2 regions of the Solibacillus ferritrahens genome follow, and region 2 is predicted to be linked to the other one. Evidence: riboswitches for the same ligand, from Rfam matches in the RefSeq annotation. Region 2 holds a riboswitch; the other holds the start of a gene.
What was found. A riboswitch is a leader RNA that binds a small molecule or an ion and turns the genes downstream of it on or off. The one in region 2 is predicted to bind FMN.
Positions count from the first base shown of each region.

Region 1 (8,324 bases), on a different contig from region 2:
TAAGCAATTCATAGCGAATCAATATGACCGTTTCTATCACCAACTACATTCTATTAATCGGCTAGATTTTTTAAACCGCTTTATTGAACTGGAACAAAGAGGTTATGTATGGAAGGATAAAGTTTACCAGCAGCTAGTACAGGAATTCAGTATTGAAATCTCTTGGGAAGTCCTGCTTCAAGATTATATAGCTCATTTCCATTCCCACTGTATCCCTTTTGCCCATTTGTATGAAATGCTTGATGAGCTGAAACAGAGAAACATCCGATTAGCAATCATTACAAATGGTTTCGGACAATTCCAGATGGATAATATCCATGCACTCGGTATTGCACACTATTTTGATGCCATTTTAGTATCAGAGTGGGAGCAAATGAAAAAGCCACAGCCTGACATCTTTTATAAGGCACTGAAGCAAATTAGCGTTCAGCCTGAAGAAAGCATATATGTAGGTGACCATCCAGTAAACGATATAGAAGGGGCTCAGAGTGTGGGCATGAAAACTATCTGGAAAAGAGATCCATATTTTGGTTCAGTAACTACACCTTATATAATTGATGATTTAGATGAAATTATAGGTATTGTAGATACGATCAATGAATCCCAATCCAGTCTGCTATGACAAGGAGGTCATTATGAATCATATTGCCATCCATACTCATAAAGAAGCGGCACGCTTTATGTGCCATCTGCTTGAACAGGAAAAGGAATGGATCTTTTCTAAACTAGAGGAGCCGAAACGAATTTTGAGATTTTGGGAGAGAGTTATACAAATTATGTAGCGAAATAATGAACAGTTTTTCCGTTAAAGTCCAATTATATAAGCCTCTTTCCTAGATACATACCATATATGTTTGTTAGTATGAAACAGAGATGAATTTTAAAAGGGTGAATTTGATGTATAAAAAAATGTTAATCGTATTTAGTGCAGCTACTATTTTATCTGCATGCGGAAACAGCGCCGATGCTGAGAAGGAAGTAATTGAAGCGCAATTTGAGCTGCATGGGGATTATGCAAATTTACCAGAATACCTGTATATTCTTGAAGAAATTGAAGCCGAGCAGTATGATTTTAATACTGTAACCGACAATGATGACAAGCGCGTCATTTCTATTCAAGCGGATAGTGAAAATTACCGATCTATTTATGTTTATAAAACATCTCGCTTAATCATCCAGCATGAAGGGGATCAAGGCGAAATATTTAATGAAGAAATCGATTGAAACCACATATAACTAGCTCAAAATCCTCCTACTAGTAGTGGGGATTTTTTTACTCTATGCTAAGGGGGAAGTACTATATTTATATTTAATACAGTCATTTTATGGATCGTTATATCCACACTTATTAATACATATTTAATGACATTTCCTATACCCGTTTTACGTAAAAGAGCTTATCCTGCCAACTATCTGATTCAAGAAAATAATCGAATAGATTTCCAAAACAATTCGGAATGTGCGGCCTTTTCAACAGCGTATATTTTGCGCCATTTTGGTTTGGAGGCGGAGGGGGAAGCGTTATACACACATTTTCCTAGTAAAACGATGGCCGGCAATGTATATCCAAAGGGAATCCGGACGGTGTTAAATAAAAAGGGCTTTAAAACAAACTATTATAAAGGGAATATGCACACATTAAAATACGAAGTTAGTAAAGGAACTCCTGTAATTGTTTTTATTAAAGTACATAAGAATCTCAATAACTTGCATTTTGTCCCGGTTGTAGGCTACGACAAGGAGTATATTTACCTTTCAGAGTCTTTAAAGCATCTGGTGAATAGTGAAGGTGAACACAAGAGCTATAATCGGAAAGTTCCAATCGAAGAATTTAAAAGACTTTGGGATGTAAAGAGACTGCATATGCTTTTTTATAGCAATACATACTTAGCCGTTCATGCCAATTCAAAGGAGGGATGAAAATGTTTAAATATATCGATGATATGGCTGGAGCTATATTTGATATTTTTAAATATATTTGTTATTTTTTTGCTGGCGCAATAATCGTTGGTGCACCACTATACTTGATTGCTAAATTTTTTGAGTGGCTTTTCTAAATGTCTTATATATAGAACTTTGAAAGGATTTAAATTCTAGCATAAGAAAAAAATATCCATTTTCTTTAGGGAAATGGATATTTTTCGGTTAGAGCATAAATTAAAGACCATCCGCCTATAAAATTAATACGTGTCCTTAAACCGTTTTGGCTTTTTAACATAGCCTTCAATTACGAACCCGCACTCCGTACAAATAATGTATTCAACCTTGGACCCGAACCCTAATTTATTGACGACGGACATGACGCTATAGCCATTGTGCTGACCTTTTCCTAAATCCGTCGAACCGCATTTTGGACATTCACTTACCTTTGTAGAATCGATCAATTTCTTCACTCCTCGTTTTGCTATACTGATTCCGTTACTACTTCCGAACTTTGTGTCTCCGGTTGCTTGTTTTCATGTGATTGTTTCGTATGTTTTTGCACAACGTTATTAATATTAAAGAAAAGTCCCATTACAATAATGGAAAATATCCAGCCCGCTACTTTTTTATAGATAAGCATGTCCCCATATCCATCGATACCATATTTATTTAGCAGAAACGCCGTTAAACCTGCCATAAAGAGACCCCGAATAATAAACACCGCTTGGATGATTTGAAACCATTTGAAAATGCCCTTTTGAAAAAATAAAGTTTTGCTGTCTTTTCTGTCATAGCCCTGTAAATAGGCAAAATCGACCGCGATATATAATGAAAAAGGCTGCTTTACGATGAATAGAATACAGTATAAAAAAGTATAAAAGAGACTTAAATAAATGCCATTTATAATCATTTGCTCTGCTGAACCTGACAGTAAATCGACCGTTGTGCCAATTAACAGCGAACCTAAAATAAATATTCCTGTTATATTAAACTGTCTATCAAAAATAAAGCGGTAAAGGGTATAAACAATACCAGGAACGGTTGAAAGCAGCATCGCAACATAATCCCCTAAAGGTTCCCTACCAAAATTCCAAATAATATAGGGTAATGCCGCATAAAATAGCAGCTCAAGTAAAATAGAATTTTTATTCGACTGTGGTTTTTTTGCCATAGAATCCTCCAATATAACAATATAAATACAATTATAAACTGAATTTACATAAAATGGATTACGTTATTTCTTAAAGAATTAATATAAAAAAGTAATTGTTAGACTAACTTGATTACATTTGACATGAAGAATAATAAAAAGTACAGCGTAACAAATGTGAACAATAGGATTCTTTCTTTTCTGGCAATATATGAAATACACGTAACAATAATTGATCCAGCTGCCAATGCAGAAACTAAAGGACTGCTTAACAGAAGGCTTAAGGTAAAGAAAACAAAGAAAGCTGCATAGGACCAGTTTTTTAGTTTTAAAAATACCCCTTGAGCACCTGTTTCGGTAATTTTCCATTTACCTAAATAGTTATGTTCGTTTTTATTAGGTTTTAGTGATAAATTCTCTTGATCAAACTGCATGTATACGGGCTGCAAATAAGGTGCACACCCATCTACTGCTTCATAACCCCAGTAAAAAGGTTCTCCATCAATTTGGAAAGACGCAATGGGCGGGTATGGCGAATTAACTATTGTTAGTTTATCCAGATCGTTATATTTAGGGGATAAATAGAGCTCTGCATCATAAGAAAAGACAACACGCTGTCCTTCTAATTGACCGAAGTATGCAGTCCATTTTAATGTACGGATATTACTAAACAAAAACTGGAATTTCTTCTTCTTTTGAAGTGATGCTAAACTGCAATCGACAGGAACCCAGCCTGCCTGTTCATCATAAAGTTCATTCCACACATGAGCTCCCATCTTACCATTAGCCCAACTACCGATAAGCGTACGGCAAGGAATCCCGATGGAACGACATAGTGAAGAAAATAGAAAAGAATATTCTCCACAATCACCTTGCTTCGCTTGTAAAAAGGACTTTGTGCCACGTCCTTTAGGGGGATAAACATATTTATATTGAGTGACTGTATAATTAAAGATAGCCTTCGCTTTTTCCATTGTCGTTACAGCCCCAGCCGTTATTTCATGTGCTAGATTCCTCATCTGTTCATCCACAACAACGAGTGTACCGCTGCGCAAATAAAATGCCTTTTCCTTATCCGTAAGCATTTTTTGTTCATTTTGTTTATACGTATCGATAGAATAATTCATTTGAAACTGTTCATTTTCTTTTAAAGTAAAATAAAAGAGTTCATTATTGCCGTCATCAATTGTTTTTTCTTCAGGGGAATGAGTACAAGTCACGTCAGGGTGATCCATCGGTAAAGTAGTCCATATCCTTGTTATGCCTTTATTTGAGTTGTGATACGAATATGCTATATTGACAATATTTTTCATTATAGACACCTTTTCTTTTAATGGTTTTTAAATATTCTGGATATTTGTATATACGGAAAATACTTATAAAAGTTTCAATGTATTTAATTTTATAAGATCAAGTAAAGGTAAAAGGAATGAGAAAGAGGGTAGCAAGAAGGTGCGAATTTACTATTAGTTTTCTGATTTATCTATGTTACAATAATTTTCAAATAAAATAATTTCCTTCGGGGTCGGGTGAAATTCCCAATCGACGGTGATGAGTTAATCTCTAAGCCCGTGAGCCGCTTTTTGTGTGCAGGATTTGGTGCAAGTCCAAAGCCGACAGTATAGTCTGGATGGGAGAAGGAATAGCCACGCATTTTTTAAAAATTTGATTTAAAATGTGCTTTTTTGCTATACACTTTTCCCGTCGCACCAAGTGACGGGATTTTTTTATTGATAATTTTATATGAATTTCCTTCGGGGTCGGGTGAAATTCCCAATCGACGGTGATGAGTTTAACTCTAAGCCCGTGAGCCACTTTTGTGTGCAGGATTTGGTGCAAGTCCAAAGCCGACAGTATAGTCTGGATGGGAGAAGGAAGCAATGTCATTCGCTTTTTGAAATTTGTGTTCAAAAGGCTTATTTGATGCTGCTAAATTTCCCTCTCATCGAACTCCGAATTCAATCGGGGTTCTTTTTTAATTTTAAAAAGAGGTGAGTAGGATGTTTACAGGAATTATTGAAGAGTTAGGAACTGTGGAGAAGATTAGTCAGTCCACACAAACGATGGAATTATCCATTCGAGCAAGTAAAATTTTAGAAGATGTAAAACTCGGAGACAGCATTGCGGTGAACGGTGTTTGTTTAACAGTGAAAAAATTTTCGTCCAATTCATTTTTGGCAGATGTGATGCCTGAAACTGTTAAAGCAACAAGCCTGAAACAATTAACTGTTGGTATGCATGTCAATTTGGAACGGGCAATGCTGGCGAACGGTCGATTTGGCGGACATATCGTATCAGGCCATGTTGATGGTGTTGCAATCATACAGCGGAAAAGACCTGTTGCTAATGCGGTCTATGTGGATTTAGCGATGGACCGTACTTTAATTGCACAGTGTATCGAAAAAGGTTCTATAACAGTCGATGGCATAAGCTTAACGATTTTTAATGTGTCAGATACACTCGTTACCATTTCCTTAATCCCCCATACTTACGAACAGACCGTGTTGGGCTATAAAAAGGCTGGGGATGTTGTGAATATTGAAACAGATTTGATCGGGAAATATGTGAAAAAGCATTTACAAAATCAAACGATAAATACGATTACACAAGATTTTCTGCAACGTACAGGGTTTTAAAGGAGTGGGAAAAGATGAATACGATTGACGAAGCAATTCAAGCATTAAAAAATGGTGAAATTATTATTGTATCTGATGATGAAAATCGAGAGAATGAAGGAGATTTTCTCGTTTTAGGAGAATTTGCAACACCGGAAAATATCAACTTTATGGCACTTCATGGTAGGGGATTAATATGTACACCTATTTCTCTAGCCATCGCTGAAAAACTTTGTCTTCACCCAATGGTCCAGAGTAATACAGATACATATCAAACGGCTTTTACGATTAGTATCGATCATATTAACACAACGACAGGAATCAGTGCATTTGAACGTTCAGCAACGATATTGGCATTACTTGAACCAGCAGCGAAGCCGGAACATTTCCACCGTCCTGGGCATGTTTTTCCGCTTATCGCAAAAGAAGGCGGGGTAATAGAGCGCCGCGGTCATACAGAGGCAGGGGTAGATCTTGCAAAATTATGCGGGTCGATGGAAGCGGCGGTCATATGCGAAATTATGAATGAAGATGGTTCGATGGCGCGGATGCCGCAGCTTGAAAGACTCGCACTAAAACATCAGCTGAAATTTATTACGATAGAAGATTTAGTTCAATATATAAAAATAAACACAATGGTTGTATAAGAAGGAGCATATGAAATGGGAAAAACATTTGAAGCGCAATTAGTAGGTACAGATTTAAAAATCGGAATCGTTGTCGGCCGGTTCAATGAATTTATTAATGATAAATTATTAAGCGGTGCAATCGATGGATTAAAAAGACACGGTGTAAATGAAGATAATATTGATACTGCCTGGGTACCGGGTGCATTTGAAGTACCCTTTATTGCAAAGAAAATGGCAGAAGCCAATAAGTATGATGCAGTAATCGGCTTAGGTACAGTCATTCGCGGATCAACAACACATTATGATTATGTATGCAATGAAGCAGCTAAAGGAATTGCCAAAGCGGGCTTGGATACAGGGGTACCGGTTATTTTCGGGATTGTCACAACTGAAAATATCGAGCAGGCGATTGAGCGCGCAGGGACAAAAGCAGGGAATAAAGGCTATGACAGTGCGATGTCAGCTATAGAAATGGCGAATTTAAATAAGTTGTTTTAGATGTTGTTATGTGTCATACCAAGGCATAATGATTAAAAAAGGCTTTCCGAAATCGTATCTTTTCGGAAAGCCTTTTTCGTGCATACGCAAATTTGATTTGGAAACATTATTTAGAATGATTCTGTATGCTTTATCAATCTTTAATTGGACGCTTAGACAACAATAAATTGATTATGAAACCACTGATAGTAAATATAATCATCCCTATCAACACCTTTACTAATGATACCTCGATATCCACAATATGATCAGTCTCCTGTGTTATTTCAAGTACTGTCCACCAGTTATCGATTGAGGATTCATATATGGCAAAGTATAACCATATTAAAAAACAGAAATATACAAATATAAAAATCCCCATTTTTCTATTCATAACACACCTCCTATACAACTTTTCGCAAATTCAGAGTGTTATACCTTTTTAATCTTTCTGATATTATTCGTGTTTTAAGAAAAACGTTTTCAAATGCAAGTTTGGGGAATCTAAAGTCGATCTTCAACAATCGGGCGCTTTCCTTGAATAAGGAAAGGCCCTTTTCTTTCACTTCCGTTTGTATAATCAGCATTGGAATATAATAGATCCTTATTTATAAATTTCTAGCAGTGTTTTTCATTGCCAAATGTTCGAAGAATGAATTTGTTTATTTATTTTTACCGGTTTTTTCATTGCCGTGTTTAAAGTTCCCTGTAATTTTAGCTAATAAAAGCTGTACTTCCATTATATTTTCTGCTGCATTTAATTTTTCTATAAGTTGCGCAGCCTTCCCATCCTTTACAATTTTGATTTGCTTGCCTTCAAAATAGATGATCACTGTCCCTTTTTTCGTTATTTGGTAATTGAATGGCTCTTCCCTTAATCTGTTGCGTTTATCTATTTCACTCACCATATTACCCCCTGTCGACAAAATAGCTTACAAGCCATTTTGTGAAAATATATCCTCTTTCGCAGGGATAATACTCTCTTTTTTATTGTTTAGTTTAAGTAGGGTGTATGTAGACCAAATATCTATGCTTATAATAACTGGAATTTTAGATTTAGTTGGTACATCATATTTTGTGTATCAAATTGTTTCAAAATTGGTTATTCATTAAGATATATAAATGCAGTTTCATACTAGTTAATAGAAGCTTTTCAGTTATTAAATTAAAGGGCGCGATTCTTCAATAAGAAGGTCGCGTTTTCCGTTAAAGGACCATATTGTTGAATAACACTCATTTATAGTTTCCAAACACATATAGGTATGGAAATTTGAATTCTCAATAAGTTCAAAAATATTTTTAAGAACATTTTATTTATTGTCACCTTCTTAGTTGAAGGTGACAATTTTATTTTTATTACATAAGTATTTACTTATATTGAAAGAAATGATACGTTATATAAGTAAATACTTATGTAAAAGATTGGAGGGGTCGTTTTGGATTTATTAGAACAACAACTAAAAGCATTGGCAGATAAAAATCGTCTTACGCTTTTAGCATGCATGAAAAATGGTGAGGTATGTGTTTGTG
Region 1 is NZ_JAXCLE010000006.1:92,474-100,797, forward strand. It holds gene SNE38_RS07815 (HAD family hydrolase) at 1-622, shown strand, start outside; gene SNE38_RS07820 (hypothetical protein) at 636-782, shown strand; gene SNE38_RS07825 (hypothetical protein) at 898-1,224, shown strand; gene SNE38_RS07830 (cysteine peptidase family C39 domain-containing protein) at 1,363-1,920, shown strand; gene SNE38_RS07835 (hypothetical protein) at 1,923-2,057, shown strand; gene SNE38_RS07840 (transcription initiation factor TFIIIB) at 2,181-2,384, opposite strand; gene SNE38_RS07845 (VC0807 family protein) at 2,405-3,094, opposite strand; gene SNE38_RS07850 (transglutaminase-like domain-containing protein) at 3,193-4,386, opposite strand; FMN riboswitch at 4,585-4,719, shown strand; FMN riboswitch at 4,820-4,953, shown strand; gene ribE (riboflavin synthase) at 5,074-5,709, shown strand; gene ribB (3,4-dihydroxy-2-butanone-4-phosphate synthase) at 5,724-6,335, shown strand; gene ribH (6,7-dimethyl-8-ribityllumazine synthase) at 6,351-6,815, shown strand; gene SNE38_RS07870 (hypothetical protein) at 7,457-7,702, opposite strand; gene SNE38_RS07875 (ArsR/SmtB family transcription factor) at 8,231-8,324, shown strand, end outside.
Region 1: linked by a shared signal. The riboswitch ahead of ribE (riboflavin synthase) and the one ahead of SNE38_RS10680 (ECF transporter S component) in region 2 are both predicted to bind FMN.

Region 2 (8,324 bases):
CGGTTATTCAGATGGCACATATAAACCAGCTCAGGATGTGACACGTGGACAAGCAGCGAAAATGCTTGCTGGTGCACTTGGTCTTGATACAAAAAACGTAGTAAATCCGAAATTCGCAGACATCCCAGTATCCCACCAATATTACGGTCCTATTGCAGCATTAGCAGCGTTTGATGCAATCGAAATTTATGAAGATAACACAGTCGAGCCAAACGAAACAATTACACGTGGCGAATTCGCCTATATGCTTGCACAAGTATTAGAATTAGAAGCTGAAGAGGGTAGCTCATTTGATGATGTACCAGAAGACAATGAATACTATTATTACGTATCAGCATTATATGAATATGGTATTATAAACGGTGTAAGTGACACGGAATTTGGTGTTGAGAACTCTATTACACGCGGTCAGCTAGCAACTGTTATTTTCAATGTAATGAACGAACTTATAGAAGAAGATACAGAAACTGTTGAGCCAACTGAACCAAAAGAAGAACAACCTTCAACAACTTCTCAAGATACAGCGCTATTAGAAACTGTTTTTACAAAGGCTATTGAAAAACAGCAAACTACAACTAGCATGAAGGCTACAATGACAATGACACAATCGATGGAAATCGAAGAAGGCGAAGAACAAATTAAAATCGATACTAACACAAAAATGGATATGTCGATTGTCAACAAACCTATGCAGTTCTTTGCTGATGGTACAATCTCTACGGTTGATCCAACGACAGGAAAATCTATTGAAATGCCATTGAAAATGTATATGACTGAAAAAGATGGCATGTATTTGTACGAAGGAACGACAAAATCTTGGATGAAATTCCCTTCAGATATGTATGAGGAGTTATTAGCTCAATCCGGCACACAAATTAATGCAGCGGATCAATTAAAAATGCTACAACAATTTGCTACTCATTTCACAATTCAAGAAAATGAAGATTACTATACTTTAAAATTAACAGGAGCTGGTGATAAATTTACCGCGTTAGTTGAAGAGCAGTTATCTGCTATGAACTTAGGATTGGATGAAGAAGTTCTAGCTGAAATGAAAAACATGAAGTTCGGTAATTTCAACTATGAAATTAAAATTAACAAAAAAACTTTTGACATCGAAGAAATGGTAATGGACTTCGGAATGGGCATAAATATTGAAGGTGTTGTTATGGATATTGAAAGTAAATCAACAATAAAATATTCAGACTTCAATGCAGCAACAACAATTACAATCCCTGCCGAAGTACTGAAAAACGCAAAACCAATTGAAGATTTAGACGCATTAGATTCAGCGGGTCAATAAACTCCAATTCTTTAATAAAAGCTATCTGGAAAAAGCATTTTTTCCAGATAGCTTTTTTATTCACTAAATCCAGCTCGTTCAGATAAATAATATAATACAACCAACGAATTCAGACATAAAAATTTTATGACATCGGTAAATTATCCAAATTAAAGGTTAAAATACTTTTATATATAACCCCACTGCTGATTTCCTTTTAAATTTCATGAAAATGGAAATATGAAATTCAAGAATCCTTGAAATATAAAATTGAGAAATTATCTGGTTTAATCACAAAATTTCAAATTATTATAGTGTTGAAAAGAAATCGTAGTATTATTCATGTATAATTATTACGATATATTTGAGGAGGAGATTTATGTCAAAGCAAAAAAACATCGCAAAGTCTATCGGACAAAAAATCATTGTTATTATCGGAGGTTTTATCGCCGCTTACGGTTTAGAATCCGTATTAATTCCAAATAACGTTTCCGATGGAGGAATTACAGGGATTAGTATCGTAATTTCACAATTAACACCATTACCTTTAGGTATGTTAATTGCTTTACTTAATATTCCATTCGTTTACTTAGGTTATAAACAAATCGGTAAAACCTTTGCAATCAATTCTATTCTCGGAATTGCTTCTTTAGCAATTGGTACATCCCTTATGCACCATGTCCCGACAATCGTGACCGGGGACGCGTTATTGATTACCGTTGTTGGCGGGATTATTTTAGGTATCGGTATGGGGCTGGCACTACGTAATGGTGGTGCATTGGATGGTATTGATATGCTTGCAGTATTACTTTCTAGAAAGCTCCCGTTTAGTACGAGTGATTTAATTTTATTTTTAAACTTTTTCGTCTTCATTATTGTTTCGTTTGTGTTCGGCTTTAAGGGTGCTTTATTATCAGCAATTGCCTACTATATCGCGTCGAAGGTTATTATCGTTGTCGAGGAAGGGTTAAGCGGTTCTAAAACGTATAAAATTATTACAAGCGAACCTGTAAATATGGTGGAGACAATCCGAGATCGTTTAGGACGTAGCGCTACTTTTAATACCGTATACGGCGCTTATTCCAACCAAGAGTTTAAAGAAATTACATGTGTAATTAATCGAATGGAAGAAAGTAAGATGAAAATTATCATTCGTGAAATTGACCCTAATGCTTTTGTCACTGTTTATGAAGTTGTAGAAGTAAAAGGTGGCAGCTTCAAAAAACAAAATGTACATTAGAAACGAAAAATGGGTGTGTAAAAGATTTTCAACTTTTACACACCCATTTCTATTCAACTTTTTTTGTTAATACTATACGGAATACACAATCCGATAACTGCTCCAATTAACGCTGGAACAATCCAACCTAAACCGATTGTATAAAGTGGTAAATAATCCATATATACAGCTGAAATTGATGATAATAAGTTTCCTTTAAACGCTGGGACACTTTCGATTAATGCATTGTAGCCATCGATAACACTAATAAAGAATGTAAATAAAATAGCTGTCGCAAAAACTGATTGTTTATAACCAAACAACGGTCCGAAAAGCGCTAAAATAATTAAGACAATTGCCAAAGGATATAAGAACATTAACACCGGTACTGCATATGTAATAATATTTGTTAATCCGACATTCGCAATAACGAACGATACAAGACACAGCAGTACAACAAATGCTTTATAGCTCACTTTCGGAAATACTTCATGGAAAAATTCACTACACGATGTAATTAACCCAATACTTGTTTTCAAGCATGCCAACACAATAATAATAGCGAGTAAAATTGCCCCGTACGAACCAAAGTAATAATCCGCTACAGCTGCGAAAATTTGACCACCATTCTCATAAGTTCCAATCGCCGTTACACTTGATGAACCCATATAAGTAATGAGACCATATATAAGCATCATTAAAGCCATCGCAAAAATACCCGATTTCCAAGTCGCTTTTGCAATATCTTTTTTATCGGTAACACCCGTTCGCTTAATCGCATGAATAACTACAATACCGAATGCAAGTGAAGCCAGCGCGTCCATCGTATTGTAACCTTCTTTAAACCCTGTCATAAACGCATCATTTATATATGCCCCAACAGGCTCTACAAAATCACCCATTGGCGAAAATAAACTGATCCCGATTAAAACAAACAGAAAAATCAAGAATGCCGGTGTTAAGTATTTCCCGATAATATCCATAATTTTCGCTGGATTTAATGAAAAATAAAATACGATAGCAAAAAATACAAAGCTAAATACAGCTAGCCATAATGTTATTTGAGACGGATCGATAAAAGGTTCAAATCCAACTACAAAAGGTACCGTTGCAGTACGCGGAATAGCAAAAAATGGTCCAATAGTTAAATATAATGCCAATGCAAATAATAAACCAAATACTGGGTGTACTTTACTCGCTAAATCACGCAATCCGTTACTTCCAGAAAGGCCAATTGCAAGAATACCTAAAAACGGCAGCCCTATTGCCGTTATTAAAAAACCAATTAACGCCAGCCAATAATTCGTACCTGCTAACTGGCCCATTTGTATCGGGAAAATTAAATTACCCGCACCAAAAAACATACCGAACAGCATCGTCCCGATTACTGCGTATGTTGAAAATGGTATTTTTTTCTCCATCGTCATCTCTCCTAAAGAAGTAATATAATGTTGGTCTTTTGACGAAATAGCCAGATTTTTCACAACAATGTACATTATGATAACAGTGAATTACTATGATTACAATAGTAATAATTATTTCCATATAACTTAAGACACATAAACTAACAATCTTCCAGCAAATAAAAAGGAGTTATGTCATAAAAACAATCCTTTATGACATAACTCCTTGTGCTTTTATTTAGTTAAGCTAAATATTGTCGGCGCTGTTGTTCAATCCATACACGCATCGAACGGTAAATCATCGTCACGACAACTAGCATCATAATTCCTTTAACTATATTAAACGGTAAAATACCCAATACTATCGTTTCATACATATCATATTCAAAGCCCAGTAAATACGTATATAGTGGTAGGAACGCTACGTAATTTAATACAGCCATCCCCAACGACATTACAACCGTCGAAACAACTAAGCCAGAAATTAACCCTTTTGCAGAAGGGAATTTTTTGTAAATATAGTAAGCTGGTAAAATGAATAATACGCCTGTTGCAAAGTTTGCCATGTGACCTACCGGAATTCCTTCTGGAGCTCCCGTATAAATCCAATCAAGTACATTCTTAACCAATTCAACAAGAATACCTGCGACAGGTCCCATCGTAATCGCCGCTATTAATGCAGGTACATCACTAAAATCAATCTGCAAAAATACAGGAAACCAAGGTAATGGGAAATTCAGTAGCATTAATATAAATGAAATCCCACTTAGCATAGCGATTGTTACGAATGACCGTAACTTCAAACTTCTCTTTTGCATAGAAATCTCTCCTCTTTGCTGATTCCATCTCGCAAGAAGAAAGGACGTATCAAATCATTCATGAAAAAACCCTTATGCAAAAAAGAGCATAAGGGAGAAATAGGCACACTTAAATAAAAGTCTACTTATGCATTTTGTAGTAAATCCCCTTAAAAATATGTATACGAAAGACATTCCGCTCATAGTTAAGGAAATTATTAACGGTACTACAAAAGCACGACATTTTCATAAAATGACGACCGTACCTTCACCTTCTCCCATCCAGACTATACTGTCGGCTTTGGAATCGCACCAAATCCTGCACACAAAAAGTGGCTCGCGGGCTCGAAAAGTTTACTGTAACGTCCTCCAAGTAAATGGTCAGAGGCTACAACTTTAATTACCGCCGGTCGGGAATTACACCCTGCCCCGAAGATGAATCAATATGAAATTGTGCAACAAAATTCTTGTTACAATTTCTATTATATATATAAAAACGGAATTGTAAAGACCATTGCTTACAATTCCGAGTAAATTCATTTGTTTTATTTAAAAGTTATAGAACAATAGGTTCCCCGCGATTGGCTTCTCTAAAGGCTTCGTGAAGTCAAAACCACTCCAATTTTCTTGCACAATTTTTTCAAATTTAATTTGTTTATCAAAACTTGCTGCCGTTAAAATTAATCCTTCTATCATACGCATTGCTTGGGCAGCATCATATTGTTCCAAATCAAGTGCTTGTTCGAATGTTACAGTAACGATATCCCCTTCATCCTCTACTTTTAATGAAATTCCAGGTAAAATGACAGTACGATATATATCGTTTGCTTCCGTCGTCATATTATCGATCGCCTCAGTCACGTTAGGAAAGGTCATACGAAAATTAGGACTTAAATAAACTGCCCCATCCCTCATTTGATACATAAAATAATTGTATTGTGTCTGCTCCCCTTTCAATTGAAAAGACTGTGCCGTTTCACCAACATAATCAAAATAAACGACTTCCCCTTTTGCATCTTCAATTTGTACCTCTTCGTACGAATTTCCGAATGTATCCACAAGGGAACCGAAATAATTAGATAGTGTAGCAGAACTTGTATCATATCCGTGGTCATCAGGTAATGTGTGAATAAGCTTATCTCCCTCTTCACGCAATTCGCCTTTTAACGGGTGATACTCATTAAACCCCATCATATGTTCATCGAGTAATGGACTAAAGGTTTTATAAAGCTCCAATGTTGTCGGGTTATCGGTCCCAAGCTTATCTACCACAACTTCATTAGGTATTAATATACTGACAGGAACGCTTTCTGCATCATCACCAGCAAGACCAATTTTAAATAATGTTACTCCTTCAAGCTGGCTTTCATAAATTAACGTCTGTTCAGCTTGTGCATCCAATGAAAAATTAGAAATTGTCGATGGGTCACTTACATCCTCGGTCCTACTCATTTTGGCGCTTTCTTCCGATTCTGTAGTTGCCATATCAAATGTATTCTGTTCCATCGAGATGGACTGATCATTCCCTAAAAACTGTGCACCAATCAAAACTATAATAAATAAGGATGCGATCGATACTAGAAGCGGTGCCCAGCGAATCCCTTTTTGATTAGGCTGTTGTATTTGAGGCGGCTGTTCATTAAATGCTCCATCATCCTTTAAACGATTGAATATTTCATCCTTTGTTCGATGATCGGTTACTTTCGGGGCCTGTTTTAGGAGTTGTTCCAGGTTTTCCTCATCCCAACGCTCCTTTTTCATAATGAATTCGCCTCCTTTCCATCTTGTGCTTCCAATAGCTGTCTTAAATTTTTTAATGCCCGGTGCTGTGTCGTTTTAACCTTACCTGTGGTCCATCCTAATATATCAGCCGTTTCCTGTATCGTAAGTTCCTGAAGATAGCGCATAATAATCACCATTTTCTGATCCCCCGAGCATCGTTCCAATGCAAGCAGTAATCGACTTAGTTCATCGTTTAATTCCATAGACTGTTCTGGTGAAGGTACGGGGCTTACAAGCTGCTCCGTTTCCCAATCAAATGCGGTAAATGCATGCTTATCCCGAACCTGTTTTTTTCTGAAATAATCAATTGCCACATTTTTCGCAATTGAGAAAAGCCACGTTTTTTCAGAGCTTTTCCCTTCAAAACGTTCATACGATTTCAGTACACGTACGTACACTTCATGAGAAAGATCCTCCGCCGCTGTCCGGTTTTTCACTAAATAAAAAAGAAAATTAAAAACATCCTGATGATACATATCGTATAATCGATGGAAAATGGACTGTTGCACCCATCCCACCTCCGTTCTAATTATTTGTCGTTTTCAAACAGTAAAAGTTACAATACCATGGAATATAATTATGAATTAACTTGTTAAAAATAAAAGTTTACCACTTTGAGAACAAAATGATAAACTTTTCCTACTACGATTTTGTTAATTTAATGGTAAATAAAATGTAAAGGTTGTTCCTTGCTGTTCCACACTATCCACAGAAATCGTACCGTTATGCGCTTCTACTATATTTTTTGTAATCGCTAACCCTAAGCCTGTTCCACCTTTTGAACGCGTCCGTGCTTTATCCGCTTTATAAAAGCGTTCAAATACATAAGGTAAGTCATCTTGGTGTATTCCTCGACCAGTGTCCTTCACTTGAACCTTAGCAAATTTCTGCTCATTTGTTATCGATACTGTAACTGAGCCTTCAGCCGGCGTATGGCGGATTGCATTATCGATTAAATTCGTTAACACTTGCTCAATGCGATCTTCATCAATCGGAATGAGTGCATCTTCCGAAAAGTCGGTTTCAAAAAGAAGATGGACATGGTTTTCTTTTGCCGTCTGATCAAACTTATGTGTCATACGTTCAATTACCGATACTAATGGCACATCATCTTTATAAAGACTCATATGACCTGACTCCATTCGTGCCAAATCCAGTAAATCCGTAACGAGTCGGCTCATCCGTTGGGACTCATCATAAATAATGCGAATCATATCAGTGCGTTCCTCTTCTGTTGTGACAACACCATCTATAATGGCTTCAGAATAACCTTGTAGCATCGCTATCGGTGTTCGCAACTCATGCGAAACATTGGCAATGAAGTCCGACTTCAGCTTTTCCAACTTTGTCTCCTCTGTTTTATCTCGTATAACAGCGACTGCACCACGAATCGAATCTCCGCTATAGAGGGGGCTAATAGTAATACTATAATAAGATTTTCCCATCTGTAACTCTTCGTCAAGCTGATCTTCAAAACTTAGGACATGGTCAAGCATTTGATAAAGCTCTTCAGGAATCGGCTTTGAACTGTTTAAGCCTTTTTCGATAAACCATTTTTGAAGCAAGCGCTCTGCAGGAGGATTACTGACCAAAATTGTTTTATCACGATTAAAAGTTATTACAGAATCTGTCATCGATGTTAATATACTGGATAATTGCTCTTTTTCTTGATTAATCACTTCTAAATGGTGCTTTAATTGGCGCCCCATTTGGTTAAAGGCTACTGCTAGCTGACCAATTTCATCATTCTGCTTTATTTCAATTTTCGAATCAAATCGACCCTTTGCCAATTCAAATGCGTGCTCACGCATGTTACGTAATGGCAACGTAATTTTGGAGGA
Region 2 is NZ_JAXCLE010000009.1:88,358-96,681, reverse strand. It holds gene SNE38_RS10695 (S-layer homology domain-containing protein) at 1-1,303, shown strand, start outside; gene SNE38_RS10690 (YitT family protein) at 1,662-2,522, shown strand; gene brnQ (branched-chain amino acid transport system II carrier protein) at 2,576-3,922, opposite strand; gene SNE38_RS10680 (ECF transporter S component) at 4,147-4,722, opposite strand; FMN riboswitch at 4,968-5,142, opposite strand; gene SNE38_RS10675 (hypothetical protein) at 5,251-6,462, opposite strand; gene SNE38_RS10670 (RNA polymerase sigma factor SigX) at 6,459-6,992, opposite strand; gene SNE38_RS10665 (ATP-binding protein) at 7,137-8,324, opposite strand, start outside.